DNA from 3 places in the Solitalea lacus genome. Region 3 is predicted to be linked to each of the others. Evidence: riboswitches for the same ligand, from Rfam matches in the RefSeq annotation. Region 3 holds a riboswitch; each other region holds the start of a gene.
What was found. A riboswitch is a leader RNA that binds a small molecule or an ion and turns the genes downstream of it on or off. The one in region 3 is predicted to bind cobalamin.

Region 1: linked by a shared signal. The riboswitch ahead of L2B55_RS09555 (uroporphyrinogen decarboxylase/cobalamine-independent methonine synthase family protein) and the one ahead of L2B55_RS12130 (TonB-dependent receptor plug domain-containing protein) in region 3 are both predicted to bind cobalamin.
Region 2: linked by a shared signal. The riboswitch ahead of L2B55_RS03870 (TonB-dependent receptor plug domain-containing protein) and the one ahead of L2B55_RS12130 (TonB-dependent receptor plug domain-containing protein) in region 3 are both predicted to bind cobalamin.

The regions. Positions count from the first base shown of each region.
Region 1 covers NZ_CP091740.1:2,246,775-2,257,529, reverse strand. The annotation lists gene kdsB (3-deoxy-manno-octulosonate cytidylyltransferase) at 1-717, shown strand, start outside; gene L2B55_RS09570 (acyl-CoA thioesterase) at 777-1,160, opposite strand; gene L2B55_RS09565 (cysteine-rich CWC family protein) at 1,160-1,402, opposite strand; gene L2B55_RS09560 (PAS domain-containing protein) at 1,402-1,890, opposite strand; gene L2B55_RS09555 (uroporphyrinogen decarboxylase/cobalamine-independent methonine synthase family protein) at 1,998-2,855, opposite strand; cobalamin riboswitch at 3,012-3,209, opposite strand; gene L2B55_RS09550 (CTP synthase) at 3,561-5,189, shown strand; gene yidC (membrane protein insertase YidC) at 5,208-6,989, shown strand; gene L2B55_RS09540 (CoA transferase subunit B) at 7,121-7,777, opposite strand; gene L2B55_RS09535 (CoA transferase subunit A) at 7,910-8,608, opposite strand; gene L2B55_RS09530 (heavy metal translocating P-type ATPase) at 9,056-10,755, opposite strand, start outside.
Region 2 covers NZ_CP091740.1:912,288-923,042, reverse strand. The annotation lists gene L2B55_RS03895 (flavodoxin family protein) at 1-141, opposite strand, end outside; gene L2B55_RS03890 (Crp/Fnr family transcriptional regulator) at 214-795, opposite strand; gene L2B55_RS03885 (YciI family protein) at 841-1,218, opposite strand; gene L2B55_RS03880 (YciI family protein) at 1,362-1,649, opposite strand; gene L2B55_RS03875 (glycosyl hydrolase family 95 catalytic domain-containing protein) at 1,734-3,980, opposite strand; cobalamin riboswitch at 4,489-4,688, shown strand; gene L2B55_RS03870 (TonB-dependent receptor plug domain-containing protein) at 4,799-6,847, shown strand; gene L2B55_RS03865 (YncE family protein) at 6,863-7,960, shown strand; gene L2B55_RS03860 (PKD domain-containing protein) at 7,998-8,927, shown strand; gene L2B55_RS03855 (TMEM175 family protein) at 9,153-9,773, opposite strand; gene L2B55_RS03850 (GNAT family N-acetyltransferase) at 10,028-10,534, opposite strand; gene L2B55_RS03845 (MFS transporter) at 10,684-10,755, opposite strand, start outside.
Region 3 covers NZ_CP091740.1:2,817,285-2,828,039, forward strand. The annotation lists gene L2B55_RS12105 (3'-5' exonuclease) at 304-828, shown strand; gene L2B55_RS12110 (ABC transporter permease) at 1,027-1,896, shown strand; gene L2B55_RS12115 (ABC transporter ATP-binding protein) at 1,893-2,642, shown strand; gene L2B55_RS12120 (hypothetical protein) at 2,710-3,096, opposite strand; gene L2B55_RS12125 (serine hydrolase) at 3,100-3,960, opposite strand; cobalamin riboswitch at 4,016-4,265, shown strand; gene L2B55_RS12130 (TonB-dependent receptor plug domain-containing protein) at 4,369-6,279, shown strand; gene L2B55_RS12135 (DUF6580 family putative transport protein) at 6,299-6,847, shown strand; gene L2B55_RS12140 (bifunctional adenosylcobinamide kinase/adenosylcobinamide-phosphate guanylyltransferase) at 6,970-7,476, shown strand; gene L2B55_RS12145 (Dph6-related ATP pyrophosphatase) at 7,479-8,189, shown strand; gene cobT (nicotinate-nucleotide--dimethylbenzimidazole phosphoribosyltransferase) at 8,199-9,236, shown strand; gene L2B55_RS12155 (adenosylcobinamide-GDP ribazoletransferase) at 9,294-10,142, shown strand; gene cobC (alpha-ribazole phosphatase) at 10,127-10,693, shown strand; gene L2B55_RS12165 (SIR2 family NAD-dependent protein deacylase) at 10,706-10,755, shown strand, end outside.

The DNA of each region.
Region 1 (10,755 bases), 570 kb from region 3:
TTAGGCGTTATACCTTCTCGTTATCAATCAACTCGTTTCCCGGGTAAACCCCTTGTTGACATCAAAGGCAAATCCATGGTTCAACGGGTATATGAACAATGTTTACTCTGCACTGATTTAGACGAAGTGATTGTTGCCACCGATGATCAACGAATCTTTGACCATGTGTTATCTTTTGGAGGGAAGGTTATGATGACCTCTGCTGATCATATTAACGGCACTTCACGTTGTGCAGAAGTCGCCCAAGCCCAACCTGGGTTTGAGGGCATAATCAATATTCAGGGGGATGAACCTTTTATCTCACCAGAACAAATTAGTGATTTGATTCATTGCTTTGATGAGCCCAACACTCAAATTGCCAGCATGTTTAAGAAAATAAAAAAAGAAGAGGAATTATTTAGTCCTAACGTGGTAAAGGTTGTTTTAAACCAGCAATTCGAAGCTATGTATTTCAGCAGATCTCCGATTCCGTTTATCAGAAATGAACAGAAAGAAAACTGGCTAAATGCTTATAACTTTTACCATCATGTTGGAATTTATGGATTCAGAAATGATTTTTTGATGCAATTAAATCAGCTTACAGCAAGCTCCCTTGAACTGGCCGAATCATTGGAACAGTTGCGGTGGCTTGAAAATGGCTTCAAAATTAAAATGGCAGAAACATCTTTCGAAACCATAGCCATTGATACCCCAGAAGATCTTGCTAAAATTTTATAAATAATAAATCCCCTTCGGTTATAGTAAGGGGATTTAACTTATTCTTTCGAAATAGTTTTTTAAACTACTTTTACAGGCTTTTTATGCTCGTCGATTGCCACAAAAGTAAATGTACCTGAAATGGCCTTTTCACGATGGGCGGAATACATTTGTTCAATATAAATATCAACACTTACCTTTAGGCTGGTATTGCCTATATGCACCACTTTACCAACTAGTTCAATAATGGTTCCTGCGGGAATAGGTTTTGAAAAATCGATTCGGTCTGATGATACAGTAACCATGCGTTTCCGGGCAAACCGTGTAGCCGTAATGAATGCCACTTCATCCATTAAGTGCATAGCTGTGCCACCAAATAATGTATCATAATGATTGGTAGTATTTGGAAAAACAGCTTTAAAAATTCGGGTTTCTGACTGACTAATCTTCTCTTCTAAATTTATCATCGGGTTTTAAGTAGTATATTTATTTGTTCTTGTTTCTCTATTAACGATCGGTATTTTATTTCTTGTTTAATTTCTAATAAACAATTCCGGCATAAACAGTCACTAAAACTACGCGCAATAATTTCCTTTTCATCTTCATTAAAGTTAATACCGTAACATTGGCATTGTACAATTGTTCCAGTTTTGCACTCAAAGAGATTATTACAGCGCTGACAGCTTTTCGGTTCGTGTGTTGCCATTATATTATTTTTTTGAAAACCACAAGATTGACTAATTCCTTTTGTTTATTAAATACTGCAAAACCATTGATTTCACAATTGTACTTTGTTCTGTTTTTTCTGTAATTCACAATAATTGCCTTAAACGGCTCCACCATACTGATGGCATCCTGAGTCAAAGATTTAATATTCGGATCGATTTTAATACCCTGAAATAAATTTAGAGGTTTACCAATTAACTCGTCAGGCAGATAACCGTTTATTGCAGTTATGTTCCTGCTTACAAATACAATATTTAAACCAGTATCTGCTATAATGACACAACGGTTATGCTTGCAAAGTTCTGTTTCAAAATCAAAATCATGTTGCCATTTATGTTCACAAGCGAACTTTTTTAATGCAGTAACGTCTTTCAATTTTGATGAGAGTCTAAAATAACCTTCCATAAAAACATCCCAGCTGTTAAGCGGAGTTCCTAAAACAGTTCTCGCATTATAGCGATTTAGCATTTTGTAGTATTCGTCTCGAACAGGCCTTTAGTAATTTTGGTACTTTAATATTGTTGACCAATACAATAACATAATTTTGATGAACAAAAAACCCTTAATAAAGCGAATTAGCTTAGGCATTCTAGGTGCTTAGGCGCCCGAACCAAATCAATATGCAAAGCCTCATTTTGAAGCTTTGTAGCGAACTCAATATTGTCTCGTAAACCTTCAAAATAAGTTGTGAGCAAAATTTTTATTCCAAAACATTTCTTCTTTATCTCATTATATGCCCATTCAAATGCTTGTTTTTCAGCTGAAGTAAAAGCAAGAGCCAGAAACGGCTCTTCAAGTTGAACCCATACAGCTCCCAGACTCTTTAGTTTATTCAAGATTTCGATATAAACCGGAACTAGTTGCTTAATAAGTTCAATCTTTTGAAAGCCGTTTTCTTTCTCTTTTCCGAGTAGTAGGTAGGATACGGGGCCAATGATTACGGGTTTTGCTTTTTCGCCTAATAGTTGCTTGGCGAAAGTATATTCACTGAATAGTTTGTTAGAAAATAATTTAAATGACTGATCAGCGGTAAACTCAGGAACAACGTAATGAAAATCAGTATCAAACCACTTGATCATTTCCATTGCTTTAATGTCTAATCCGTCTTTCTGATAACCCCTAGCCATAGCAAAATACAGGTCGAGTTCTGTATTGCCTTTTATGTCAGTAAGAATTGGTGTGTACCGTGATGGAATTACTCCCAACAACAATGACATATCCAAAACATGATCATAATAACTAAAATCGTTACAAGGAATTAAATCTATACCCGCTTGAAGTTGTAACTGCCAGTTTTGATACCGCAGATGTTGTACAGTTTGCTCAAGGTGGAACTTATCGGATTTACCTCCCCAATATTCCTCACAAGCTTTTTTAAGTTCACGCTTGGATTCCTTGAGTGGGAAACCAGGATTGTTTTTTAGCATACGCATAAAACATTGTTGAAACATTAAATAAATTAATGTTCCTTACAGTTTTCGGTATGCTTTCGGGAATTTGTGTAGATTAATTAAAATGAGCTTAAGCTGATACTTGCTTTATCAACAGAACACATCTTTTTATGACTACTGCTTTATACCGCGAAAGCATTTGTCTTACATAGTGAGGCAAGTATCCTGGCTTGTAACATTGTTATCGCCCTTCTCATTCTTTCTAAAGAACAATGGGTATGAGATTATAATAACAATTTTTACGTTACTTACAGTTGCGCGACAGCCCATGATTTGCACATGGTTCCTTATTTAATGCCAACCTAATGGTTAGTAACCTTCCTATCGAAACAAAAATGTAAAGAACTACGGAGGCAAATATAATTAGAATATGATTGACAATGGCATCATTTGACATAATAATAATAATTAGATAGTTTGATCATAGATCCTTTTAAATATTGAGTATGATTATGTATAGAAAGACCCCAAAAAAAGTTGGCAAAACCACCCTTCTTTGGGGTCTTTTTTTCCACCAATCAAGAGCAACTTTCAATAAAAGTGGGTTCACAATGCTCAAAATCCCTGCTTTAGTGCTTTAGCAGCAATACTTTATCACAATATGAACTGAATTTAAATTCAGGCAGTCATCATCCCATTATTTTTCGTACTTTTGCAACCCGTAACCAGCAGGCATCATTTGAGATTATGACTAAATACGTTTTTGTTACGGGGGGTGTTACCTCTTCGTTAGGGAAAGGAATTATTTCAGCTTCATTAGCTAAATTATTACAATCGAGGGGATACAGGGTAACCATCCAAAAGCTTGACCCATACATTAATATTGATCCGGGAACATTGAATCCTTATGAACACGGAGAATGTTATGTAACTGAAGATGGCGCAGAAACTGACCTAGACCTTGGTCACTATGAACGTTTTTTGAACGTTCCAACCTCACAGGCCAACAACGTTACTACCGGCCGCATTTATCAAAATGTAATTAACAAAGAGCGTCGTGGAGATTATTTGGGAAAAACCGTACAGGTGGTTCCTCATATCACCGATGAAATTAAAGCCAATATTCAGCGCTTAGGTGATACTGGAGAGTACGACATTGTGATCACCGAATTAGGTGGAACCGTTGGCGACATCGAGTCATTACCATACATCGAGGCTGTTCGTCAGTTCCGTTGGGAACACGGCTCTACCAATACGTTGGTAATTCACCTTACCTTGTTACCTTACTTAGCTGCTGCTGGTGAATTAAAAACCAAACCAACGCAACACTCTGTTAAAATGCTGATGGAGTATGGTGTACACCCTGATATATTAGTATGCCGTACAGAGCATCGTATGACCCAGGAGATACGTAAAAAAATCGCTTTATTCTGCAACGTAAACGTAAACGCGGTAATTGAATCAGCCGATGCTTCAACTATTTACGACGTTCCGTTGTTGATGCTGAAAGAGCAATTAGACCGCATTGTATTAACCAAGCTAAAACTTCCAATGAAGGATGAGCCTAATCTTGATTCATGGAAAGAGTTTTTAGGTAAGCTAAAAAATCCAACATCTGAAGTTAAGATTGGGTTGGTTGGTAAATATGTTGAATTACCTGATGCTTACAAATCAATTTGTGAGTCGTTTATTCATGCTGGAGCTAAAAACGAGTGTAAAGTAAACTTACAGTACATCCATTCAGAACACATCAATGAAAGCAATGTGGAAGAGAAACTGAATGGTTTAGATGGTGTTTTGGTTGCCCCTGGCTTTGGAAACCGTGGTATTGAGGGTAAAATCGATGCTATTAAATACGTTCGTGAGAACAATATTCCATTCTTTGGAATTTGTTTAGGTATGCAATGTGCCGTGGTGGAATTCGCTCGCAACGTCCTTAACTTAGATGGTGCTCACTCTATTGAAATGAATGCCGAGACTAATTATCCGGTTATCAACCTCATGGAAGAGCAGAAGGAAATTACAAACATGGGCGGAACAATGCGTTTGGGATCGTATCCTTGTGAAATCAAGAAAGGCACCAAAGCATTTAATGCATATGGTAAATCTCGTATTTCTGAACGCCATCGTCATCGTTATGAGTTCAACAATGCTTACTTACAGCAATATAATGATGCCGGAATGATAACTTCAGGTATTAACCCTGACTCAAACTTGGTTGAAATTATTGAATTAAAAAATCACCCATATTTTGTTGGTGGCCAGTTTCACCCTGAATTAAAAAGTACGGTAGCAAATCCACATCCTTTATTTGTTAAGTTTGTAGAGGCTGCTAAAACATATCATTACGAGAATAATCCAAAGAAATCTAAATAAGTATTTAAAAACCGATAAATGGATAGAAACACCCTTACCGGTATGTTGTTGATTGCTGCCATCATGCTTGGATGGAGCTACTTTATGAAGCCAAATGAGGCTGAATTAAAGCAATATCAGCACCAAACCGATTCGATTAAAAATGCTAAGGCCGGCATTAAGACAGCTCCAGTTACAGCAAACAAAACTGTAAAGTTTGCTGACTCGGCTGCTCTTCAGGAGCAATTTATTACTCTTGAAAACGAAAAAGTTAAAATAACGCTTTCAACCAAAGGTGGTCGTGTTTACTCAACCGAACTTAAAGGTCAGAAAACATGGAACGGCAAACCGATAATATTATTTAATGGCGATGAAAACCGTTTTGGTTTAAAACTGCCATTAACTACTAAAAATGTAAATACGACTGATGAACTTTTCCAACCAATCGGTTCGTCATTCAGTGTGGCCGGTAAAGATTCAAACAGCGTAACAATGCGTTTGGCATTTTCAGCTACGCAATATGTTGATTATGTGTATTCGCTTAAAGGTGATAGTTACTTGTTAAATTTCGGCGTTAAAATGGCCGGAATGAATCAATTATTGAATCCAAGTGCAAAAACCTTAAACCTAGAGTGGAAAAGTGATCTGATTCAACAAGAAAAAGATAAGAAAAACGAACAAACCTATACAACTGTTTTTTACCAAAAGGAAAATGGTGATGTAGATTACTTATCAGAGAGTAAAGACAAAGAAGAAAAACTTGAAGAGCCAATAAAATGGATTTCTTTTAAGCAGCACTTCTTCTCTACGGTACTAATTGCTCAAAACAAATTCCAAACTGGAACATTAAGCACTGTTACCGACCTTACCAAATCGAATCTTAAGAACTTATCAGCTGACTTGGTTGTTCCAATTCAATCAAAACCTGATGAGCAATTAAACTTTACATTTTACTTCGGTCCAAATCACTTTACCACATTGAAAAATGTAGGTTATGACTTGCAAAGCCAAATTAAATTAGGCTGGGGACCTTTAGGATGGATTAACCGTTGGGCGGTAATTCCTTTATTCAACTTCCTGGACAACTTCAATTTAAACTATGGTATTATCATCCTTATTTTAACAGTTGTGTTAAAATTGGTTTTATTACCGATAACTTATAGTTCATATTTGTCTCAGGCCAAAATGCGTGCATTAAAACCTGAAATGGATGCAATTAAAGCTAAAGTTGGTGAAGAAGATCAAACCAAGTTACAACAGGAATACCTGAAGTTATACAAACAAGCTGGAGTAAACCCATTAGCTGGTTGTATTCCATTGTTGCTTCAAATGCCAATATTACTGGCGTTCTTCCGTTTCTTCCCTGCTTCTTTTGAGTTACGTCAACAACCATTCTTATGGATGAATGACCTTTCAACTTATGATTCAGTGATTAATTTTGGAGTGAACATACCGTTCCTTGGAAACCACTTAAGCTTAATGTGTGTATTAATGACTATATCGACATTAATTTACACGTGGATGAACAACCGAATTTCGGGAGTTACAGGTCAAATGAAATACATTGGTTACATTATGCCGGTTGTATTTTTAGGAGCATTAAATAGTTTTCCAGCAGGCTTGAACTTCTATTACTTCTGTGCGAACATTATCACTTTCTTACAACAATTTATCATCCGTAAGTTTGTTAATGATGATGCAATTCATGCTAAGATTCAGGAAAATAAAAAGCGTCCTGGAGCTAGTCAGAAGTCTAAATGGCAAATGCGTTTAGAAGAAATGACAAAACAACAACAAGCTGCTCAACAACGTAAAAAATAAAGTTCTTCCTTTTAATAAAACAACAAACGCCGTATCAGAACATGATACGGCGTTTGTTTTATGGTGAATTTGTATGAATAAAAGGGGCATAAGAACGAACTCATGCCCCTTTTTAAATCTTGAAGATTGCTTTATAATACCATTTCTGGAATTTCACCTTCAATAATTAATTTACCAGCGGTTGAATTTATAATATGTTCAACAGAAACTCCAGGTGCTCGCTCTAATAATTTAAAACCACCTTCTGGCAGTACATCGAACACACCCAATTCCGTTACAATCTTTTTAACACAGCGAGTTCCTGTTAAAGGCAATGTACATGAAGGCAGCAGTTTAGACTCCCCAGCTTTATTTACGTGCTGCATAGCAACAATAATATTTTTTGCAGAGGCCACCAAATCCATCGCTCCACCCATTCCTTTTACCATTTTACCAGGTATTTTCCAGTTGGCAATGTCACCATTTTCTGATACTTCCATCGCGCCTAATATTGTCAGGTCAACTTTTCCCGCACGTATCATTCCAAAACTTAGTGCAGAGTCAAAAATTGAGCTTCCAGGTAACGTTGTAATGGTTTGCTTACCTGCGTTGATCAAATCAGGATCTTCCTCACCTTCAAACGGAAAAGGCCCCATACCCAATAAACCATTTTCCGACTGAAGAGTAACTGAAATACCATCAGGAATATAATTGGCCACTAATGTTGGAATTCCGATTCCTAGGTTTACATAGTAACCATCCTTTAATTCTTTTGCTATACGTTTAGCTATGCCGTTTTTATCTAACATTTCTTTATTTCTTAAATCTATTGATTAGAATTCCGTTAAAATACACTAGAAGTATCGACTCAACCATCTAAACTCTATCAAATGATTACTTTAAACTTAATTGGCTTAATTTGACAATGAAACATACTTTGATTAACCTCTGCTTCTAACAGTACGTTGCTCAATACGTTTTTCATAGTTTTTACCTTCGAAAATTCGATGCACGTAAATTCCAGGGGTATGAATCTGATCAGGATCAAGTTCACCTACTGGAACTAATTCCTCAACCTCTGCAATAGTAATTTTACCGCCCATGGCCATTAATGGATTAAAGTTTCTTGAAGTGGACCGGTAAATTAAATTGCCATGAGCATCTCCCTTCCACGCTTTAACAATAGCAAAATCCGCATCAAAAGCATATTCCATCAAATAATCTTTACCATTGAAATTGCGCACTTCTTTACCTTCAGCAACTTCTGTTCCTACACCGGCAGGGGTAAATATAGCCGGCATACCATAGCCTGCAGCCATACAACGGGTAGCCAATGTTCCTTGCGGGATTAGTTCTACTTCTAGCTCTCCGCTAAGCAACTGTCGTTCAAACTCTGCGTTCTCACCAACATAAGAAGATATCATCTTCTTAATTTGCTTATTTTGAAGCAACAGACCTAAGCCAAAATCGTCAACTCCGGCATTGTTAGAAATACAAGTAAGATTTTTCACATTTTTCTTAACTAAAGCAGCTATAGAGTTTTCCGGAATCCCACAAAGACCAAAACCTCCAACCATTAAAGTTAATCCATCAGTTATGTCTTTAACCGCTTCATCAGCGTTAGCAACAACTTTATTCATAAGAGTATTGATATATTAATTGGTTATTTAACTAATTGGCACTTAAGGAAAAACATAGTATTAGCCATCCCAAAAACGCATCATAAATTGGTGTTCTAAAATACCATTTTGCTTTAATTAATAATCACAATCAATCAGGATAATTTCCAGGGTTATCAATGGCCTAATTTAAAATTTGTCTAAATATTATTTGTATTTAATCTAAATATTGCCTTATATTTGCCAAGCTTTAAGAATAGATGGAAGAGGTAAAATTTTTAGAATCTGATAGTTGCAAACTTCCGGTGATACCAACTGATCCGGAAATGGCAAAAGGCTTCAATGTTTATTTGAGTGGATGTTGTGCCTTTAAGAAGTGTTGTAAAAAATACAAACGTGGCAAAGCTTGCAAAAGCTGTCCTAAACGATAATTAGAACTCTCCGAATTATTAAGCTCGGAGAGTTTTTTTATTTTAGTCCCTTAATTTTTGCCATAAATGCGCTTGCTCCTGTTGTAAACAGAATTATGCTTATTGAGCTGGCAGGCATTAAAATAGCTGCAATAACTGGCGAGAGCGTACCCTGAACGGCAAATGACAACCCAACGATATTATATAAAATAGATATAATAAAGCTGATCATCACAATGGATTTGGCAGATTTCGCGTAACGTATTAATGAACTAAGTTTTATCAACTCACCACCAGCCAAAATAGCGTCACATGCAGGTGAAAAATTATTGACCTCATCAGAAACCGCAATCCCTACATTACTTTGCTTAAGAGCTCCGGCATCATTCAAACCATCTCCGATCATCATCACATTTTTACCGTTCCTTTGTAAGTTCTTTATATAATTTAGCTTGCTTTCCGGAGTTTGATTGAACAGTAATTCATTTTTGGTCTCAAACAATTGCGTGAGTGCACCTTTCTCTGCATCATTATCTCCTGAAATTAAGGACATTTTATATTGACCGCGCAATTCTCCAATCAACGGCACCAATCCTTTACGATATTGATTAGAGATGCTAAACACTCCCAAAAACTGTTCATTAATTGAAACGTATGTTTTTCCTGTTTTCACCTCGGATAGCTGTGTTGCTCCTGCAAAATCAGCCGAACCCACACGAATGATATTACCTTTAATCTCGGCCTGAATACCTTTACCTGGTAATTCAACCAAACTTTCAACGGTAAGAGTGTTAAACTTAGGTAAAAAAGCACTAATGGCTTTACTGTGCGGATGAACTGACTGTAACACCACGGAGCGTATCAGTTGCTGCTGTCCCTCAGAGAGATCCACACCAACATAGTTTACCATCGATTGCCCGTTTTGGGTAATTGTTCCTGTTTTGTCAAAAACAATAGTATCAGCATCAGCAAGCATTTCTATAACGGTTGCGTTTTTTAGATAGAAATTATTTCGTCCAAATATTCGCAGCACATTCCCATTTGTAAAAGTTGACGACAATAATAATGCGCACGGACAAGCAATAATAAGCATGGCAGAAACTGCATTTAGAATTTTGGAAGGATCATTTATAGCCCAAAATATTGCTGTTAAAGCAGCCATGGTAAACAATGCAATAGTAAAATAACGGCTTATACTATGTATATAAGAGTTCTTTTTGTCTTCATATAATCTAAAAACATCTTTGTTCCATAATTCTGTTAAATAGCTATTTGAAACATTTCGGGTAATCTTCAGTTCTATTGCACTTCCTACTTGCTTTCCACCTGCATAAATATTTTCACCTATTGACTTTTGGACAGGATCTGATTCACCAGTAACAAAGCTGTAATCAATATTGGCTTTCCCCTTAATTAAAATAGAATCAGCCGGTATCAATTCATTGTTTCTAATAATAAGCGTATCTCCACAATTCAATTGCGTCACAGGAATATTCTCTTCTTCACCATCATCCTTCTTAAGGGTTACAGCGATAGGAAAATAGGATTTATAGTCCCTGTCAAATGATAATTTCTGATATGTTTTATTTTGTAAATACCTACCAATAAGCATAAAAAACACAATTCCTGTCATCGAGTCGAGATAACCGGCACCTGTTCCACTTAAAATCTCATAAACACTTCTAATGAACGTAATGAGAATGGCCAATACAATTGGAGCATCAATATTTAAAAAACGTTTTTTAATTCCGGCCCAGG
Region 2 (10,755 bases), 1.9 Mb from region 3:
AAGCAAGTCGAAATTGTTTTGTGCTTCTATGGTGGATAACAATTCCACATCGGGTAGAATTGACAAGCCACCTTTCTGGATATACTCGGCTACAATTTTTGTATGCCCATATCCGCTGTGGTAAACGATTATTACTTTCACTGTTGCATTGTTTAATTAACATCACAAAGCAACAACGAAAGAATAGGATAAAAATTAAACTACTTTAATAAATCACTTATGAACTATTTTTTTCCTTAACATACTTAAAAACACAGGCGTTATACCCAAATACGCGGCTACCTGTTTCTGAGGAATTCTTTGTTCGAGGAGTGGATAATTTTTTATGAAATCTAAGTAGCGTTGTTCGGCAGTAAATGAGAGATTTTGGTTGATACGGTTTTGCTGAGCAATGAAAGCATTTTGAATGATTATGCGAAAAAATCTTTCGAACTTAGGAACTCGTTCATATAGTATGTCTAGCTTTTGCTTTGAAATTTGTAATATCTCGGTATCTTCTAATGCGTCAATATAAAAATTTGCAGGTGTAGCTGTTAGAAAACTGTAAAGATCCCCAACCCACCAGTCTTCCTTTCCAAACATCACAATGCGCTCAACCCCATTCTCGTTAATTGAATAGGTCCGTAAGCACCCTTTTATGATGAAATTTTCGGTTTTACAAATGTCGCCTTGTTTTAAAAGGTAGTCTTTTCTTTTGATTGATTTGTGTTGAAGTAATGAAAGAAAAAAGTCGGTTTCAGTTTTATCAAGTCGCACATGTTTGGCAACGTTGTTAAGAATAAGATCAAAATTCATGATATGGTCGTTTTTAATCTTCGGTAATTTTGACTATCACTATAACTATGTTGGGTAAACAAAACTAGTTTCTTCTTCTTTTGTTTTTATTTGATGAATTTCAATTTTAGCTGATGGTACATACTCAAACTCCGGATTAAGTTTTGCTATCTCAATTGCTTCGTCCATGCTCTCTGCTAAAATGTGGTAGTATCCGACTTGCACTTCCTTTGTCGGGTCAAGTGCAACTTTTGTCCAATTGTTGGCTGACTTAGCAATCACAAAACCTTCTCGAATTATGGGCTGAGCAGCGATTAATTTCCCTTCGGATTTTAGTTTTCCAATATATACTTCACACTTTTTTACAAAAGCTAAATGATCCTCCGAAGATAGCGCGGCTTTGGCATCTCCTGAGTTTCGGATGTAAAACATGAATTCTTTCATTGTTTAGCTAATTTGAGAATCATTGATTTTTTCATTAACCTTCTATCGGTTTTGTTGACACATGATTTATACATAAACTTAAGTTCGACATCTGCCAACCAAACCTCTTGTTATATGCGCTTTGGGGCAACTGTTGGCAAAGTTTATTCTATGAAACAAGCAAAGTCTTCATCATATTTAGTCGGAACTACTTCAGTGATGTCGTAGTCTGCAATTTCGTTTTGATAGAAAGGATCTTGTTTAATAATTTCCATTAATGCATTCTTGTCCACGTTGCGAACCACTATAATTCCGCCCGTTCGTGGATTTTTCCTGCCCGAAAAAATAAATTTCTTCTCTGAATAGTATTTGTCCAAAAATTGGACATGTGGCTCGATGAACCTTTCTACTTCAGCAATTTCTTTTTTGTATGATAATGAAACAATAAACATTTTACTTGTCTTAAATATTAATTGCCGGTTGCGTTAACATTGATTTACTCGATAAAGAAAGTAGCTATACCATACTGAAAATTATTATTCCACGGCCGTTATCGTTAATGTTTCCCCAGGTAAAGTAGGCAGCTGTATTCTTTCACCATTTAATTGCTGCGTTCTTCTTTTATTACTTTTTACTAGCAAAACCTTGTCTGGCCATGGATTTTCCAAAATACAGACTCTACCTTTCTCACTTATAATTTTTACAAACTGAACTGACTGATCCTTTAAAGTTGATGAAACTAAAAAAGCTCCTTCACTTCTAATATTCGAAAAGGAAGCATTTATTTTATGAGGCCATACTTTAAAAACACGCAACACCTGCTGGTTGGACATGCAAAGCATTTCGTTAATGGTATTAGGAACCGTACTGCAATTTTCTATTCCATGTGGGTTATTCTTTTGAAAACCATTGGGGTAGATACGTAAACTGTAGTTGTGTATATTTGCCAAAATGCTATCAGCATTATAACCAACCCTGACCGCAGCCGGATAAAAACTGTTCGTTCCATTAAAATCTTTCCAACGATGCAATTCATCAATGGTATTTTTTGCTATCTGTAATGTAGTGCTGTCGCTTTCTAATCCAATTAGGCCGGCAGGATAAATATGCTGAATACCTAATGTATTATCGGGCCACCAATCTGTTCCTCTCTCACTGTATCTGAAAACTGTTTTACCATTACGAATTTGCGTGCTGAATTTTGCTACATGATTCATTTTAAATTGCCAATCACTCCGCAAGTCTTTATCTGTATTCAACAAGATACTCATGTCAATTGCAGTACTAAACACCATTGGAACCAATCCCAGTGAAAGAATCGGATTCATAGTTCCGATCGTTCCTTCATGGATCGCATCGTTTAAAATAATGTAACGGTCATTTTCCTTTTGAAGATAGTGCTGCCAAAATACAGCTACAGACCTGATGAACGGATATACACGCTTTGCATACTCAGCATCATGAGTCCGATAAAAGGTCATGGATAAATTCGTTACACAATAGGCAGCGTTACTCTTTTGTCCCAGAAACAAACCTTCCTCTTCTACAGCAGCTCCCCTGCCGCCAGTAGGCTCCTTTACTCGGGTAGTTTCAATACCAAGCGGACCAATACCAACAGGATACAGCACGCCATCAGGTACATCTGTCATATAGGTAGAATAATACCTTCCGCGTTCCATGAAATCCAGCAGCGGAGCCTCATAAGGCAATAGTTGCTGCAAATGATTTGAAGAATGCAAAGCATAAAAAGGAGCACTGTAATTGTAATTGAGATGGTAGTCGCCATTCCATGCTGGAGTTTCCTTAGTAATCCAAGTGCCAAAAATTCCAGGAGGAAATTTGGAGTCGCGACTGCACGAAGCCATGTTATACTGAGAACGATAATATTGGTGCTCAATAACGGAATCGGCTATATCTACATAGCTTTCATTCCAGAAACGATGCCACCATTTTACATGCCCAGTTTGTATCTCTTTGATCTCCTGTAATGTAATTTGCTGTACGTACTGACACACTGTACGAAGACAATCACCAGATTTAAAATTGCTGGACAATGAACAGACAACCGTAATTTTCTGACCTGAGGCAAGCGTAAATCGATCACTGTTTTTTCCAACTATCTTCAGCGCAGCGGCTGCCATACTTTTTATAGTTACATCCTTAACAAACCCTCTTTGAATCCACTGAACACCACTGGCATCACTTCCAAAGGCCAGTGTGTCGGGAAATCTTTCCTGATTGGAAACCTGATCCTTTTGAGGTAATAGCAATAGCAAACTACCGTTTATAGTAGCGGCTCCGGTGTTGGTAATTTCAACCAGCAACAGATCTTGAGTAGCCATCAGAGTCGACTGAATAATAACGGAAGTATCTGCTTTGCTGAAATTAGAAATCGTAGCGGCATTATAGATATCCTGTTCTACCCTGTAATGAGCCTGCTTTAATGCCGGTATATTGATCTGCAGCTTGCCTAACACAGCAGGAAATGCCTGATCATAACCCGTTTTCAATCTCCAGAAATCATTACGGGACAGGTAATAGGTTTGTTGTTCGGGCGGACCGGCAAGGGCTGCCGCACAAGAACCATTTCCAAGCAAAGGTGCATCCACCGCCACATTAGAAGGCGTTTTTTGTGGAGGCATTTCAAACACATTCCGGTATTTACTGATAATCGTTTCTGCGGATTTATCTTGTGCTTTTACCTTCCCAACAAAAAAAGCAGTCAATAATACAACAGCAATTAATGGATTTTTTGAAATTATTACTGAGCCTATTTTTTTCATTAATACTTTTTAAAATATCGTGATATCATGCCGTATTCACATCAGTCCACCTTCGCCTAATATCAATAGCTTGAGTTAAACTACCAATATCACAGGTAAAAGCTGGTTTATGGTTATTTTAGTAGAAAATCACTCTTGCAAGTGCCAAACCGTTGCTAATGGCAATTTCACTTCGTTTCTTAATTCTTTATTTATATTCTCCTTTGTTAAGCTAACTGTTTTTAATATTGTCCACAAGTCACTTTCTGATTTTAGCAGCCCGATTAGTTTGTCTTTGCCATATACTCGCATAGTCCTTTCATATTTGTCTCGCCAAACTGTTTGTTGGCTATGTTTTTTTACTTCGCACGGTGCTTGCCCGAAGACACCATGAAAACTGCACCGCCTTAGCCCGCCGTGTGGTAAAGATATTAATGGTTTTGTGATTTCCTAGTTACAAGTCACGCACTTATCCTCCACAATGGACTACCTACATCCAATTCTTTACCGATATTTTCTTCTCATTTATTATCTTTGGCCCCGCTATGGTTTAACAAGCGTTGTTCAATGCTTGTTGATTAAAAGGGAATCAGGTGAAAATCCTGAACAGACCCGCTGCTGTAAGTCCTTAAAAAGATGTTGAGCAAACACTAATGCCACTGTCGATAAGATGGGAAGGCGCTCAACATTGGGATAAGTCAGAAGACCTGCCATGTATGCATACAGTTTAAGCTTTCGTGGACTGAAGCTTGAATCCTAACGTTGGCCAATTAAAGGTTAACCATTGGTTTTCATTTTATTCTATGGAGGCTATTTGATTAAACATCAACATAGCTAGCATGTCATTACCAGTTAATGGGTATTCTTCATTGGGAAGATTATATCCACATATTCTTTTTTTGTGCTTTTTTACCGGCGTCTCCAGCAAGGAGGCCCTTGGCCAAACCGATACGCTTAAACGCCTAAAAGAGGTGGAGATAACAAGTAAAGCGTTGCCGACCCAGCCCGGTATGGCGCCCGTGCAAACAATTAACCGCTACAGTCTGCAGCAAATTCAAGCGTTTCAATTATCAGATGTGGTTAAGCATTTTGCCGGTGTTACCGTAAAAGACTACGGGGGCATCGGTGGCCTTAAAACCGTTTCGGTACGCGGATTAGGTGCCAATCACACAGGTTTTTGCTATGATGGAATTACCATTACCGACAATCAAACCGGACAAATTGATTTAGGTAAATTCTCTGTAAACAATGTCGATCAGATTTCACTCACAATTGGCAATCCTGAAAGTATTTTAAACACCGCCAGGTCATTTTCATCGGCCAGTTTATTAACCGTAAATACTACAGCTCCGGTTTTTACATCAGGGGAAAACATGGCAATGAATGGCCTGCTCAAGGTCGGGTCATTTGGATTAATTTCACCATCTATTACTATTCACAATAAACTTAGTGATAAAGTTTCCAATTCATTTCTATCTGAATTTCAAAATGCAAACGGAAAGTACCCATTTGTTTTACACTATGGAGGTAGCGGTTCAAAAGATGACAGTGTTTCCAGTGAGAAAAGGTCTAATACCGATATAGTAACCCTCCGTTTAGAAGAAAACTTCTTTATAACCCTCAATGAAAAGGAAAAACTCAGTTCCAAAATCTATTACTTTCAAAGCGAACGAGGTCTGCCTGGAGCTACTATTCTGTACAATACGCATTCATCCGAACGTTTGTGGGATAAAACCTTTTTTGTTCAATCTAAATACGAAAAATCTTTCTCAGCTAAAATTGAAGCCCTTTTTAACGTAAAGTATGCAAAAAGCTACTTGCGCTATCTCAACCCCGATTACCTGGGCGTGATAGTAGACGTGCAAGACAACAACTATCACCAAAACGAAGTTTATGGCTCGGCCGCCGCAGTATATAAAGCGTCGAACGAATTTCAGGTTGGTCTTTCAAGTGATGTTTTTTACAACAGCATGGACGCCGACCTCCACCAGTTTGCCTACCCGTCTCGCTTTACCTGGCTTACGGCCCTTAACTCAAAATGGACAAGTAATCGTTTTAATATTCAATTGGGAGTTCTGTCTTCTGCCGTGTATGAAGCTGTAAAACAAGGAGATACTCCTAAAAATCATTTTCGTTTTTCACCTTCTGTACTTGTAAGTTATCAGCCCTTTGCAAACAATAAGCTGAGCTTCCGTTTCTTTTACAAGGATATATTCCGGATGCCTACATTCAATGACCTGTTTTACACGCAAATAGGCAACACCAAACTTAAACCTGAGAATGCACATCAGTTCAACCTGGGACTTTCTTATAATTACTTTACTGCGACGGATGGCTCATACCTGTCCTCTTCATTGGATGCATACCACAACAAGGTGAGGGATAAAATAGTAGCCAAGCCAACGAAAAACCTGTTTATCTGGACGATGAGGAATATTGGCCTTGTTTACATTAATGGCATTGATCTCAGTGTAAAAGCAGGTAAGAAAATAGGCAATTCGGTTTTTGCAGCCATTGAAGGCACCTATACTTTTCAGCAAGTGTTAGACATGACTAACCCTGAGGAGAAAACCTATGGAGATCAGCTAGCTTATACGCCTAAGCATTCAGGCTCGGCAATCTTCAGTTTGAGCACCCCGCCAGTTGATTTGGCCTATAATCTTCTTTTTGCCGGCAGCAGGTATATACTTAATGAAAACATTCCTCAAAACTACCTATCGGCTTATTCAGAGCATGGGCTTACTCTTTCTAAAGCATTCAAAGTATATAAACTAAAAAATAAACTAAGCCTAGAAGTACTAAACATACTTAATACACAATACGAAGTTGTGCGGAACTTTCCCATGCCCGGCCGCTCTTTGCGTGTATCCTATTCACTGAAATTTTAAAAGTAAAACAAGTATATGACAAAACACCAATTAACAGCAATCGGACTAAAATCATTAGCACTGGCCGGTGCCATCTTTTTTGCAGGTTGCCGAAAAAATGACGATCCAGCTCCTCAACCTTTTCAGGCAAGCTTATACGTATTAAACGAAGGTCTATTTAACATGAACAATACCACCCTTACGGGCATTGACACTTTAACAGGAGTGGCCAAAACCGATTATTTCGAGCAGAAAAACAAACGTGGTTTAGGAGATACAGGGAATGATTTGAAGATCTATGGATCAAAAATGTATGCTGTGGTAAACGTTTCAAGTCAACTGGAAGTGATTGATCCTAACACCGGAAAGTCGCTAAAGCAGATTTCGATGCTTGATGAACAAGGAGTACCGCGCCAGCCGAGGTATATCGCTTTTCATGCAGGCAAGGCTTATGTATGTTCGTTTGATGGTACAGTTGGCCGCCTCGATACAGCTACCCTGCAGTTCGACAAGTTTGTTAAAGCCGGTCGCCAGCCTGATGGAATTTGTGTAGCCAACAACAAACTGTATGTGAGTAATTCAGGCGGATTAGATTTTCCAAATTATGACAATACTGTATCTGTAATTGATATTCCTTCATTTACCGAGCTTAAAAAAATTAGTGTTCAAGTAAATCCTTATACCATTCAGGCTGACGATTACGGTGATGTATACGTGGTTTCAAGGGGGGATTATGGTGATATTCATTGCACGTTCCAGGCGATTGACAGCAAAACTGATCAGGTGAAAAAAGTATTCGAGGGGCTCGAAGTACTCAACTTTACCATTAACGGAGATTTAGCTTATCTGTACAACTACAACTTTACTACCCAGCAAGCAAGCTTTAAATTGTTAAATGTGAAGACCGAAGAAATTGTTACAGAAAACTTTATAACAGACGAAACAAAAATCACTACACCTTATGGCATTGATGTAAATCCATCTAACGGAGATGTATACATAACTGATGTTTACGACTTTACCACAACCGGCGACGTCTATTGTTTCTCCAAAGAAGGCAAGCTAAAGTTTAAGTTCCAGGCCGGGCTAAACCCTAACAATGTGGTGTTTGTACAAAAGCCCAAAAAGCAGTAAATACAACCTTATCCTACTAACTATACAATCCTAACTAATGAAAAAACTATTTACAATTACCAGCATGGCAGCGGTTCTTCTTGCCGGATGCAAGGAGAACGAAACAGTTGATTTTAAAGAATCTAATTTAAAACAACCGGAAGCTAGGGAAACCAATGCCTTGATTGGAACTTCAAAATACATCACACAGGTTTTTGAGTATCTCCCGGCTCCAGGTCAGTTTATCAACACACTGCCTGCTTACGCTAGCGGAGATAACGCGCAAACAATGGCAGCAAAGGTGGCTACGTCATTAGTAGGCAAAACAAACGGGCTGGTTTGTTTAGGCGGATATGGCGGTTACCTTATTGTAGGTTTTGATCACACCATTTCCAATGTGGCTAACGCCCGCGATTTTAAGGTTTACACTAATGCATTTGCCAATAATGCGGAACCAGGCATTGTAATGGTTGCTTATGATGCCAATGGTAATGGGTTGCCTGATGATACCTGGTACGAGCTGGCCGGTAGTGAGTATTATAAACCAGGCACGATTAAGAATTACCAGATTACCTATTCAAAGCCAAATCCCTTAAATGGCAATGTAGCTTGGACCGACAATCAAGGAGGTTCAGGGTTCATAAAAAGAAATAGTTATCATACGCAAGCTTCTTACTATCCACTGTGGGCAGGCAGTCAGCTTACATTTACAGGAACTAAAATTCCAAACAATGCATATGATAGTAATCCTGATCCGGTGGCACAGAGCTGGGTGTTACCGGCTTACCCTTGGGGCTATGCAGATAATCAAATCAACACACATGCCGATGCCACATTTGATATTGCATGGGCGGTTGATGCGAATGGCCAACCGGTTAATCTTTCGGGAATTAATTTCATTAAGATTTATACCGCCGTTAACCAAGAGGCCGGCTGGCTCGGCGAAACTTCTACCGAAATTGCAGGAATTGAAGATTTGAATTTCTAAGTTGCGCGGACTTATCATAAAAAGCCTCTGAAAATTGCTCGTTCAATTTTCAGGGGCTTTTTGCTGAAGGCTCGAAGAAAATTGTACCGTCGTATTGTATTAATGGTTTTTAAACTTCCCTTCTGCGTATTGTGTTAGCTTATCCGCTCTTTTTATTTTTCATGCTGTTTTACAAAATGTCTGTTAGCAAAATTGGCGATCGGGTTTATCTTATCGTCTCTACGCTTAGAATTTCCTTTTAATTTTAGAGGAAACATATATCCAAAAACTCCATAAAATAAGACTAATGATCAAGGCTATATAAGGGAACCACCATGACAATACCAAAATTGCGACGCTTGCAATAGTGCCCATTCGGTTACTCCTCATTGCCTCATTAATTTTTTGTATATGCTCTGGTGATTTTGCAAGCTGTTTCGGTTTTTTAGTACTATTAAGTAATAGTCGCCATCCCAAATTATGCACCAGGCAACAAAAGCTATAGAATACATTAGCAGGTTGAGCATAAAGTGTGTTAAGGTATTCGGCCATGAAAGCGGTAGGAAATGGAAGTATTACTACGGTTAGCAGAAAAAAACCACTGGCAAACAGAAACCGGTCGGAAGCTTTATCGAGGGCATCAAACAATACATGATGCCCGTACCAACTAATAAAAATAAGGATGAAACTCAGAAAAAGCGCAAAGAAGGACGGCCAAAGATGGATAGTAGCATTCCAAACATCACTGGTGGAACCCATCAAGTTGAGCGCCGGAACTTTTATTTCAATAATGAGTAATGTAATTGCAATGGCAAAAACACCATCAGAAAACATTTCAAGACGCTTATTTGGGTTTTCTTCTCTCATGATGAGCTAGTTTTTCATGACTATCCACTAATGTATCAATTTGTTCGGTTACATCCTTTAACCCACCACGGATTACCGCTATCTATCAAGTGTAAATGCTATAGACTTTATGAAAATGACTGGAAAGAGAAAGGATAACTAATAATATTTTTTGGCAGACCGGATTGCATGACGCGATAGTTAGCTTAGCAGCTGGAAATAATGAAGAATAGGGTTAATTTAATAAATCAATCCTTCATTTTGAAAAGTTTGAGTCATTTGTTTCCTAAGATTTTCTCATAGGCTTTGCGTGGCGCTCCACCGAAAAAAATTTCACCACAATAATTATAATCTAATCTTTCCAATATTTTAAGCATTGGAATGTTGTCATAATTAGTGTCAACTTTTATGCTAAAAATGTTATTCTCAAGGGATAAATCCTCAATCATATTGAACAATTTAGTTGCCACACCTTGTTTCTTAACCGCATTTGATGTAGCTACACGATGAACTACAACATAATCACCGTTTGTCAACCAACGTCCTTTAATTTCGTTGTAAGCTGGTTCAACCCCAAAGATAATGGCAGCGTAGGCAATTATCGCGTTATTGTCGTCAATGACATATCCGTATTCATTTGTAATGTCATCATAAACAGTCTGTTCATTTGGATAACCATTTTGCCATTGCTCACTACCATCTGCCTTTCTTTGGGCGATAGCTTGTTGCAGTATTTCCCAAATTGAGGCTGCATCTGAAAGATTTGCTTTTCTAAGTTTCATTGCATTCATGGTAAATTTCAGATTGGTTGCCATCCATACTGGATTTCGAAGCACCCAAACTGTCAAACCAATTCAAAGATAATTTATTGCGCACACTTTCAACAAATGGAAAGGTGTTGTTTCCAGTAAACCATTATCTGTAGTTATTATTATTTAGTGCCATTGGTTATTATTGTCGGCTTAGGAAATGTCAAAAAATAAACGATTACGAATAAAGTTAC
Region 3 (10,755 bases):
GATTTGGGTTCGCTACTACACACCATTCGCAAGTGTCTTGGAACTAATGATAGGTGAAATTTTTGGCATGGTAAAGAACATCATGACCTACACAACCTGACCCATAACGTGTTGCTACATCTTCTCTCAGCTTGTAACGACTCGCGCGTTCTAGTACCATATTAATAATATTATTAAATAATTAAATATTAATATTAATTAGCTGTTATAAAAAATTATATTGAGTTATAATTTTTTATACCCTATAACTATCCACTCTATGCTGCTCTTTTTTGATACTGAAACAACAGGACTTCCTTCTAACTGAAGGCTCCAGTCACGGATTTAAATAATTGGCCTCGGCTTGTTCAATTGGCATATCTACTATATGACAATAACGGAAACAAAATTACCGAAGGAAACCATATAATTAAGCCTGATAGGTTTACCATTCCATTAGAAGCTTCAAGAGTTCATGGAATTACTACTGATAGAGCTAATAGAGAAGGAAAAGAATTGATTAATGTCTTAAAGGATTTTCAAATATTACTTAATAAGGCAGAATGCCTTGTTGCGCATAACATGAGCTTCGATGAAAAAGTCATTGGAGCTGAGTTTTTGAGAAACCAAATGACAAATGGAGTCGGAACCAAAAGGAAGATCTGTACCATGGAAAAAACAACAATTTTTTGTGCTATTAATGGACCTTATGGATATAAATGGCCCAAGCTTTCGGAATTGTATTTTAAGCTTTTTGGAGAAACATTTGAAGAAGCTCACAATGCATTTGTTGATATTAAAGCAACAGCTAAGTGTTATTGGGAGTTGAAAAAACGTTCTAAAATTTAAAAAATGCATTCAATGCACATTCGGCAAGCACTAGCTGAAAGGGTTTTGTTCCTAAGAATTTTATTTTTCACGAGTGTAAACTTGAACAAAATCTGCCACCAAAGCTCACATTCATCATGAGATTCTTTTGAGTGCGGCGTGAAACTAGGAAATAGCAAAACCATTAATCTTTCCCTCAAAAAGGATAAATTAGACCCAATGAATTTTTACATATCTGCAATCTTATTGGGCTTAAGTTTATCTGCCATTGCCTTGGGAATTTTCATCTCAATGAAAATTTTTAATATTCCTGATATTACTACTGATGGAAGTTATACACTTGGCGCAGTAATTACGGCTATTTGTTTAACCAATGGTATTTCAATGGTACCAACTTTTTTGTTTACGGTATTGAGCGGGGCCGTTGCTGGCAGCATAACTGGCTTCATTCACACCAAATTAAAGGTAAATGCCCTTTTAGCGGGCATTTTAACAATGACGGCTTTGTATTCTGTCAACCTAAGCATCTTAGGGCGCTCTAATTTGCCTTTAGTAAACGTTAGAAATCTATTCCAAACGTTGCAGCTAAGCTCAAATGACACTCTTAATAGTTTAATGCTACTCTTACTGTTTATTGGCTTGTTGTTTACCGGGTTAACACTTTTACTAAAAACCGACTTTGGCTTGGCCATGCGTGCTACTGGCAACAGTGAAAGCATGATAAGGGCTTTAGGGGTAAATACCAACCGGATGAAAATTATTGGCATAGCAATCTCAAATGGATTGGTTGCTACCGCCGGTTTTTTAGTGACTCAATACCAAGGTTTTGCAGATATTAATATGGGTATAGGGATTGTGATTGTTGGCTTAGGTTCGGTAATGATAGGAGAGGCGCTAAATCATTGGTTCCATATCCAAAGCATCTGGATGCAGCTCTTACTGGTTATTTTAGGAGCAATTGCTTTTCAACTGGTTCTGGCCTTTACATTATCCTTAGGTATAGATCCTAATTTGTTAAAGTTAATTACTGCTGTTTTTGTACTGATAATTGTAAGCATTCCTCAAATCCGTTTCCGTAAGCAATCATGATTAAGGTAAAGAACATTTCGAAGAATTTTAATAAAGGAAAGGCCAATGAGGTTAATGCGCTGCTTGACATCAATTTAACAATCAACAGGGGCGAATTTGCTGTAGTAATTGGGGCCAATGGCTCAGGAAAGTCTACTTTTTTAAATTTAATTGCCGGAAATCTGTTTCCAAGTTCAGGAACGATTGAGATTCAGCAGCAAAACGTCACTAATTTACCCGATTACAAGCGTAGCAAATGGATTGCACGTGTTTTTCAAAACCCGTTAAGTGGAACGGCTTCCGAATTGAATATTCTCGACAATTTCAGACTTGCTGCCATTAGAACACAGTCCAAGAAACTTAAAATAGGCACTTCCAAAGCATTTATTCAGAAGGTAAAAGAAAAGGTATCTACCTTAAAAATGGGCTTGGAAAACAAATTAGATCAACCAATGGGGTCTCTCTCTGGAGGACAGCGACAGGCACTTACCTTATTAATGAGTGTAATGGATGAAGCCAGGATTCTATTACTGGATGAACCAACGGCAGCTCTTGATCCGCGGTCGGCTAATTTTGTAATGCAAACTGCCAACCAACTAATTTCCGACTATCAACTTACAGCCATTTTAGTTACACATAATCTTAAAGATGCCTACACCTATGGCAACCGGATTATCCAGTTTTCGGAAGGAAAAATTATAAGGGATTTATCCGCTGAAACAAAACAGGAACTGGAACTAAATCAATTATTTAGTTGGTTTGAATAAAACTTAAAAGACCAAATTCGATAGCCAATATAAAATTATATTCAATTAAGCACTATGGACTACTCTTCTAATTTGTATACTCAAACCTAAACTTACTTAAGTCCGGTAAATAAGCTTTCTTCCGTTTCAACTCAAAATCATAAATAACCCTACCTAAATTACCCAGGAACGGAAGGCAAATACTTTCATATTCGTATTTGCTATCGTTAAAAATTTCATCTTTATTACTGAAAACCACCGCCGAAAGCAAAAACTCTACTTTATTATCAAAGTCAACTATATAAGCATTATCAAGCATATAACCGTAAGAATCGCCCACTTTATTGAATATGCGAATATTGGCAGGCAACTGGTCTTTTTTATCACCAAACATCAAGAACTTAACATAGGAAGGGTGATACTCTTTGGTATTGCTATAATTGGGGTGTTTGCTTTCCTGTGGCAACATCGACATGTACTAGTATACAAAATTATAATCATCATCAGTGAGACCAAAACGCTGAGAGGCCGCAACAGATTCAGGGAATAATAAGGTTTTCAGTAGTTTTTGTTGCTCTTGCAGCGGATAAAAGTTTTTATACTGAAGATTGTACGGTTTATTTATGAGAGAGTCCTTAGCATTAAGATACCCTTTACCCTTAAAAATGGGCTTTAGTCCTTTATAAATATTGTTTGAGTTATAAACCTGGGGCTGACTATAAACCATTTTACCACCAGAATAAAACTGCATAGGATTGGTATATCTGGCTGTAATCGTATCATCGCCCACCACATACCTGTTTAAAATTCTAACATCTCGAAAACCCTTTTCCTTCAACCTTTCATCGATATATTGCTGTCCTAAAAACTCATACAAACGGTTATAGGCATCATTATCGCTTACAAGAAGAATCTTTTTTATATAATTAGAAATCGATGGAAGTCCGTTTGAAGCCGAAGTATCAACACTCACAGCGATTTGCTTGCGGGAAGCACTGTCAATCTTCAGCGCAGCTTCCTTGTTTAGTCCATTAATATTTAGCTTATTGATCTTTTCAAGAGAAAGAAGTGCCAAAGGGAGCTTTACAGTGCTTGCTGCATAGAAAAAACGGTTTCTATCTACATTAAAAGTATACGTTTTAAAAGAGGGACGGTTGTTTTTATCACGATTAATTTGCGTGTAAACCACTTGTACTTCATGTTTATCCGGATCATTGAATATTTCTTTAAACAGTTCCGGTTTAGATTTAAGCAGCTTTTCAATGAAATTTTTATCTGCTTGCGCTGTGGCAACTTTATTAAATAAAATAATAAGCAAGAGCACTAAAACTTTCTTCATATAATAACTCTTAAAGCGTTTCAATTTCAACTTTTGCAATTTATAAAAGCAAATCCTAATTTTGCATTGCATTTGGTTTGCGTTTTACCCTACTCAGAAACGCAATTAAAAGGGAATCAGGTGAAAATCCTGAACAGGCCCGCTGCTGTAAACTCAATTACTTATAGTTCATTGTTTAAATAGTATTCATTGAATTAAAGAGTAAAAATTTCTTCGGCCTACAAGCCACTGTTGAACACACAACAACGGGAAGGCGCTGCAAGAAAAGAGTAAGTCAGAAGACCTGCCAATGCTCGATAATTATTTCATAGCTTTCGGGGACCAAAGCTGGAATGTGAATACTGCTAGCGTATTTCCATTTACTTTCCTTGTTAGTTATGAGCTTCTTCAACTCATAAACTATCAAAATTGAAAAAAACAATTACTTTACTGACGCTTACTGCCGTTTCATTAACAGCATTTGGCCAGGACAAGAAGTTAAGCCTGGACGAAGTTAACGTTACAGCTACTAAATTTGCCAAACAATCATCTGAGACCGGAAAAGTAGTTTCTATCATTTCCAGAGAAGAGTTAGAACGTAGCGGAGGTAAAAACATTAACGACCTACTGAATATTCAGTCCTCTTTAACTCTTAATGGAGCTAACTCTAACCGTGGCATAAATATTTCAACTTTTCTTCGTGGAGCCCCAAGCGGTTACGTGCTGATTTTAATTGACGGAATTCCGGTGAATGATCCTTCCCAAATTTCAAATGATTATGATCTGAATTTAATCAGCTTGGAAATGATTGACCATATTGAGATTTTACGCGGCGGACATTCAACCTTATACGGTTCGGATGCAATGGCAGGTGTAATAAATATTATTACAAAAAAAGGTGGAGATAAGCCTGTAAGTTTAAATGCACTCTTAACAGGGGGCAGTTACAATACTTTTAAACAAAACTTAGGTGTAAATGGACGCTTTAAAAAAGTAGATTACAACTTTTCTCTTACTAACGAAGATTCCAAAGGTTTTTCAAGCGCTCAAAAATTTGGAGATACCGGAGAATTTGACAATGATGATTTTCATCTAAAAGCAATTAATGCAAATTTAGGATGGGCTGCTACATCAAATTTAATGATAAGACCATTTGTACGATACAGTGACTCAAAAACGATGATCGATTATGGCGCATTTACCGATGATAAAGATTATAAAGGGAAATCCTCTGAACTTGCTAGTGGTTTTACAAGTAATTTAAAACTCAATTCAGCCGACCTGTTTTTCAATTATAGCTACAATAATGTAAAGCGTTATTTCCTGAACGATAGCATTACAGGCCCACAAGAATATAGTTTAAGCGATATGAAAGGTCAGCTTCATAATGCAGAAGTTTATAGTAAGTTTAACCTTTCTAATTATATTGAGCTTTTAACAGGAACTAGCTACCATTTTGCTAACACCAATCAGATTAGCAAATACATAAGCCCTTACTGGCAATCTACGTCAGAGCTAAATGGTGATTCAGCAAAAAACTCTATTGCCAGTGTATACGCTTCATTTTTCCTGAAAAATCTATATGGTTTTAATTTTGAAGGCGGGGCTCGATTTAACCATCATTCTATTTACGGAAATAACTTTACTTACACCATAAATCCATCTTTTTTGGTTGATGAAAACACCAAGCTTTTTGTAAATATTTCGTCAGCCTTTAAAGCACCTTCTCTTTACCAACTGTATTCAATTTATGGGGATAAAAATCTGAGTCCTGAAAAGGCAACTACCTATGAAGCTGGTTTCCAAACTGTATTTTCTGATGGAACGGTTAAAGTTGGGTTAAACGCATTCAGACGTGATGGTAAAGATGTGATAGCCTTTACAAATAAATATGTGAATTACAACAAACAAAAGGATCGTGGTATGGAAGTTGAAACTGAAGTTATACCTGTTAAAGACTTAACTTTAAAGGCTTTTTATTCTTTAGTTTATGGAAAAGTTACCACACAAAATGCTACTTTTAATAACCTTTACCGTCGTCCACGTAACAGTTTTGGATTAAATTTAGGTTACAAGGTTAACGATAACTTTTTTGTCTCAACTAACTTAAAAATTACCGGTGAACGTATTGATCCGTATTTCGATTCAAATACTTATCAGTCAACCAATCTTACACTAAAAAGTTATGCATTATTGGATGCTTACGCAGAATATAAACTGTTAAAAAAGCTTAAACTTTTTGCTGACATAAAAAATATAACCGATGAGAAGTATGTTGAAATAACAGGATACAACACTCGCGGATTTAACTTTAGCACCGGTTTAAGTCTAAGTCTATAATAATCTAAATCTGTATATTATGAACAACAAACCACGCATTTTTGCACTGCTTAGCTTTATTGCTTTGGCGCTGATTAGCAGAATTTATCTATTCCCGACCCATGGTTTTGCTCCAATTGATGCTATAGCCATTTTCAGTGGCGCATATTTTGGCCGCAATTGGCTTGGGTTTATCAGTCCGTTAATTGCTGTTTGGATTAGCGACCAAATTGTAAACCTTCAGTTTTACCACAAAATCGTTCCCTTTTATGATGGTTTCTACTGGCAATACGGATGCTATATATTAATGGTTATTATAGCCTCAATAGCTATTAAAAAACCAAAAGCTTTAAACATTGCAGCATGTGCAGTTGCATCAGGGTTATTGTTCTTCATTATTACCAATTTTGGTGTTTGGGCGGGAGGAACTATGTATCCTATGAATCTAACAGGACTTACCACCTGCTACATTGCCGGTTTACCATATTTAAACACATCAATTTTGGCTAACTTCATTTATTGTGCTCTATTATTTGGTGGGTTTGAGCTGGTAAAATACCGTTTTCCAGTATTGGCTCATCAAGCATAACTTGTCAGTTCGGCTGATAAATTATTTTCTCTGCGTCTTCGCATCTCTACGGCCTAATCTATCATTACCGCCGAGGTGCAAAGACGCAGTATTCATTTTAAATATAATTCGTTATTAACAGCATGATTATTTTCGTAACAGGAGGTGTTAAATCAGGTAAAAGCAGGTATGCTCATAATCTGGCAAAAAACTTAAGCGATAATCCTGTTTATGTGGCTACCGCCAAAATTTGGGATGATGAATTTAAAGAAAGAGTTCAGCGCCATCAGTCTGATCGCGGACCAGAATGGGAAAACTTTGAAGAAACACATGCTGTAAGCTCCTTGCCAATTGACAATAAAACAGTTGTAGTGGATTGTTTAACCCTATGGCTCACCAACTTTTTTATCGATCATAAGCAAAACATTGATTCATGCCTTACACAGTTCAAATTTGAAATTGACCAACTAATGGAAAAAGCCGGAACGTTTATTTTAGTATCCAATGAAATAGGCATGGGTGTTCATGCAGAAACTGCCATTGGACGCAGGTTTACCGATTTACAAGGCTTGGCCAATCAGTATGTTGCTCAAAAAGCGCAAAAAGTAATATTAATGGTTTCAGGCATACCATTAACGGTAAAAGAATAGCAATGATAAAAACGAAAGCAGCCTTATTCTGGAGTGGAGGAAAAGATTCGGCTTTTTCCCTTTACAAAATCCTGAATGATCATCCTCAAATTGAATTGTCTTGTTTAGTTACCACTATCAATGAAGAATATAAACGAATTTCAATGCATGGAGTTCGAGAGGATCTACTTGACCAACAAGCCCAGAGCATTGGCATTCCGTTAAAAAAAATGTACGTGCCGGCTACCTGTACTAATGAAGATTATGAAACTGTACTACTTGGCTTATTTAAACAGCTAAAACAAGAAGGTATTACTACCATTATTTATGGAGATATCTTCTTAGATGATCTGAAAATTTACAGGGAGAAGCTATTAGAAAAAGCAGACCTTCAAGGTTGTTTTCCGCTTTGGAAAAAGAACACAAGTACATTAGTTAAAGACTTTATTGACAAAGGTTTTCGAACCATTATCTGTTGCGTAAAATCAGAACTGCTAAATAAAGAACAGTCAGGCAAGGAGATTGATACCACTTATATAAACTCGTTGCCAGAAACAGTAGACCCTTGCGGTGAGAATGGTGAATTCCACAGTTTTTGTTTTGATGGCCCCATCTTTACTAAACCAATAAATTTTGAAATAGGCGAAACGATTTTTAAACCCTACAGCACAAAAACAACCGAAGGAACTTTTCAACATGGCTTTTGGTTCACCGATTTAATTCCTGTTCACTAATTTTTTAACATGAAAAGCTTTACTATTAATAAACCTAATCACGATTTGCATAAAGAAATTCAGCATAAAATTGATTTTAAAACCAAACCGTTGGGTGCATTAGGCAATCTAGAAACTATAGCTTGTAGAGTTTCTGCCATACAACAAACGCTTAATCCAGAACTTATCAATCCCCATATTGTAGTTTTTGCCGCCGATCATGGCATTGCTCAATCAGGGGTGAGTAAATACCCCCAAGAGGTAACATATCAAATGGTGCTCAATTTTATCAACGGCGGAGCAGCAATTAATGTGTTTTCAGGCCAGCATAATATTGAATTAAAGATTGTTGATGCGGGCGTAAAAGGATGTTTTAATGATTGTCCTTCGGTGATAGATATGAAAATTGCTGAAGGAACCAGAAACTTTGCAAATGAACCAGCAATGTCAATAAAAGAGGCAGAATTGGCAATTAACAGGGGCGCTGCATTGGTTAAAGAAATTGCGCAAACAAACTGTAATATTATTGGCTTTGGCGAAATGGGTATTGCCAATACTTCATCAGCGGCTGTAATTATGCATAAAATAACCGAAATCCCATTGAATTTATGCGTAGGCAGAGGTACCGGACTTGATGATGAAAAGCTTGTTGAAAAATGCAAAGTCCTGGAGGCGGCAGCTAGTAAATATCAACCTCAACAGCCGATGGAGGTTTTAAGCACTTTTGGAGGCTTTGAAATTGCTCAAATTACAGGAGCCATGTTACAAGCAGCTGAAGAAAGAATGGTGATTTTAATTGATGGTTTTATTGCTACATCGGCTTTATTAATTGCACAGGCTATTAATCCAGCTGTACTTGAATATTGCATTTTCTGCCATCAAAGTGATGAAAGCGGTCATAAACTAATGCTGGAGTTTTTAAATGCTGAGCCGATTTTAAAGCTCAATATGCGTTTAGGCGAAGGAACTGGCGCCGCACTGGCCTATCCAATTATCCAATCAGCAGTAAACTTTATGAACGAAATGGCTTCTTTTGAAAGTGCAGGAGTGAGCAATGTTACCACTTAGTGGCAGACAATAAAGCATTACGCTAAAAGTATTTTTAGACAAACTCATAAACCCCATATGCAAGAAACTGAGCAAATGCTTTCACAGCAAGTTAATTCAACCCCAGACAAGTCGTCATTTAAAAGGGCATTGATTATTCAGCTTAACTTGTTTTTTACAGCAATAATGTTTTACACGCGAATTCCTTGCCCTAAATGGATTACTCATCAGCAAGAATATTTAAACCGGGCAACTGTTTATTTTCCAATTATCGGTTGGCTGGTGGGTATGGTAGCAGCAATTACGTTTTGGCTTTCTTCCCAGCTATTTAATCCCGCTCTTGCTGTAATAATAAGCATAATCAGCAGTATTTTAATTACAGGAGCCTTTCATGAGGATGGCTTTGGGGATGTTTGTGATGGCTTTGGAGGTGGCTGGACTAAACAGCGTATCCTTGAAATAATGAAAGATAGCAGGGTAGGAGCTTATGGTGTAATTGGAATTGTCCTTATGTTAAGCATCAAGTTTTTTGGCTTAACTGCAATAAACCTTACAATTTTGCCTTTTGTAATAGTTGTGGCCCATTCATTAAGTCGTGCAACAGCTTTGTCATTCATTTATTCCCACGAATATTCACGAGAAAACGAAGACTCAAAGGCAAAACCCATTGCTAAAAAGCTACCATTTAGAAGTCTTTTACTTGCCATGTTTTGGGGTATTTTACCATTACTAATTGTATGTTATTATTTTAACAACTGGTTGTACTTAGCTGTATTTGTGCCTTTAGTATTGTTAAAGTATTACCTGGGTAGATATTTTAATAAATGGATTAATGGTTATACCGGTGATTGCTTAGGGGCAACCCAACAGCTAGCTGAAGTAATTATTTATTTGTTTTTTGCTTCAACCTTATGGACATCTATTTAATCCGTCATACAGAGGTAAACATTGCCAAAGGTATATGTTACGGGCAAAGTGATCTGGATGTTTTACAGGATTCTGTACAACAAACGAGCGAGCAATTATCTTTACTGCTCCCTCAAAATAAAACTCTGTATTCCAGTCCACTGAAACGTTGCAAAACCTTAGCCAGCCACCTTACCAACCAAGTCTTATTTGACGATCGTTTAATGGAAATGAACTTCGGAGACTGGGAACTTCAGGACTGGAATAATATAAATCAAGCCGAATTAAATCCATGGATGGAAGATTTTGTAAACATTCAGGTGCCAAACGGTGAAAGTTTTGTTCAATTACATGGGCGAACAGTTGATTTCATTAACGAACTGATTAATAATCAAGAAAAACAGATCGTAATAATAACTCATGCAGGAGTAATCAGAAGCTGGTTATGTGAAGTTTTGGGAATACCATTAAAAAATGCTTTTAAATTGGCAATTGATTACGGTTCAGTTAGTAAATTGTCATTCAATTACAATCATTGGTCAGTTCAATTTATCAATAATAAATTGTCGTGATTTTAGCATATTATGAAAAAACTAGTTGTACTTACAGGTGCCGGCATAAGTGCCGAAAGTGG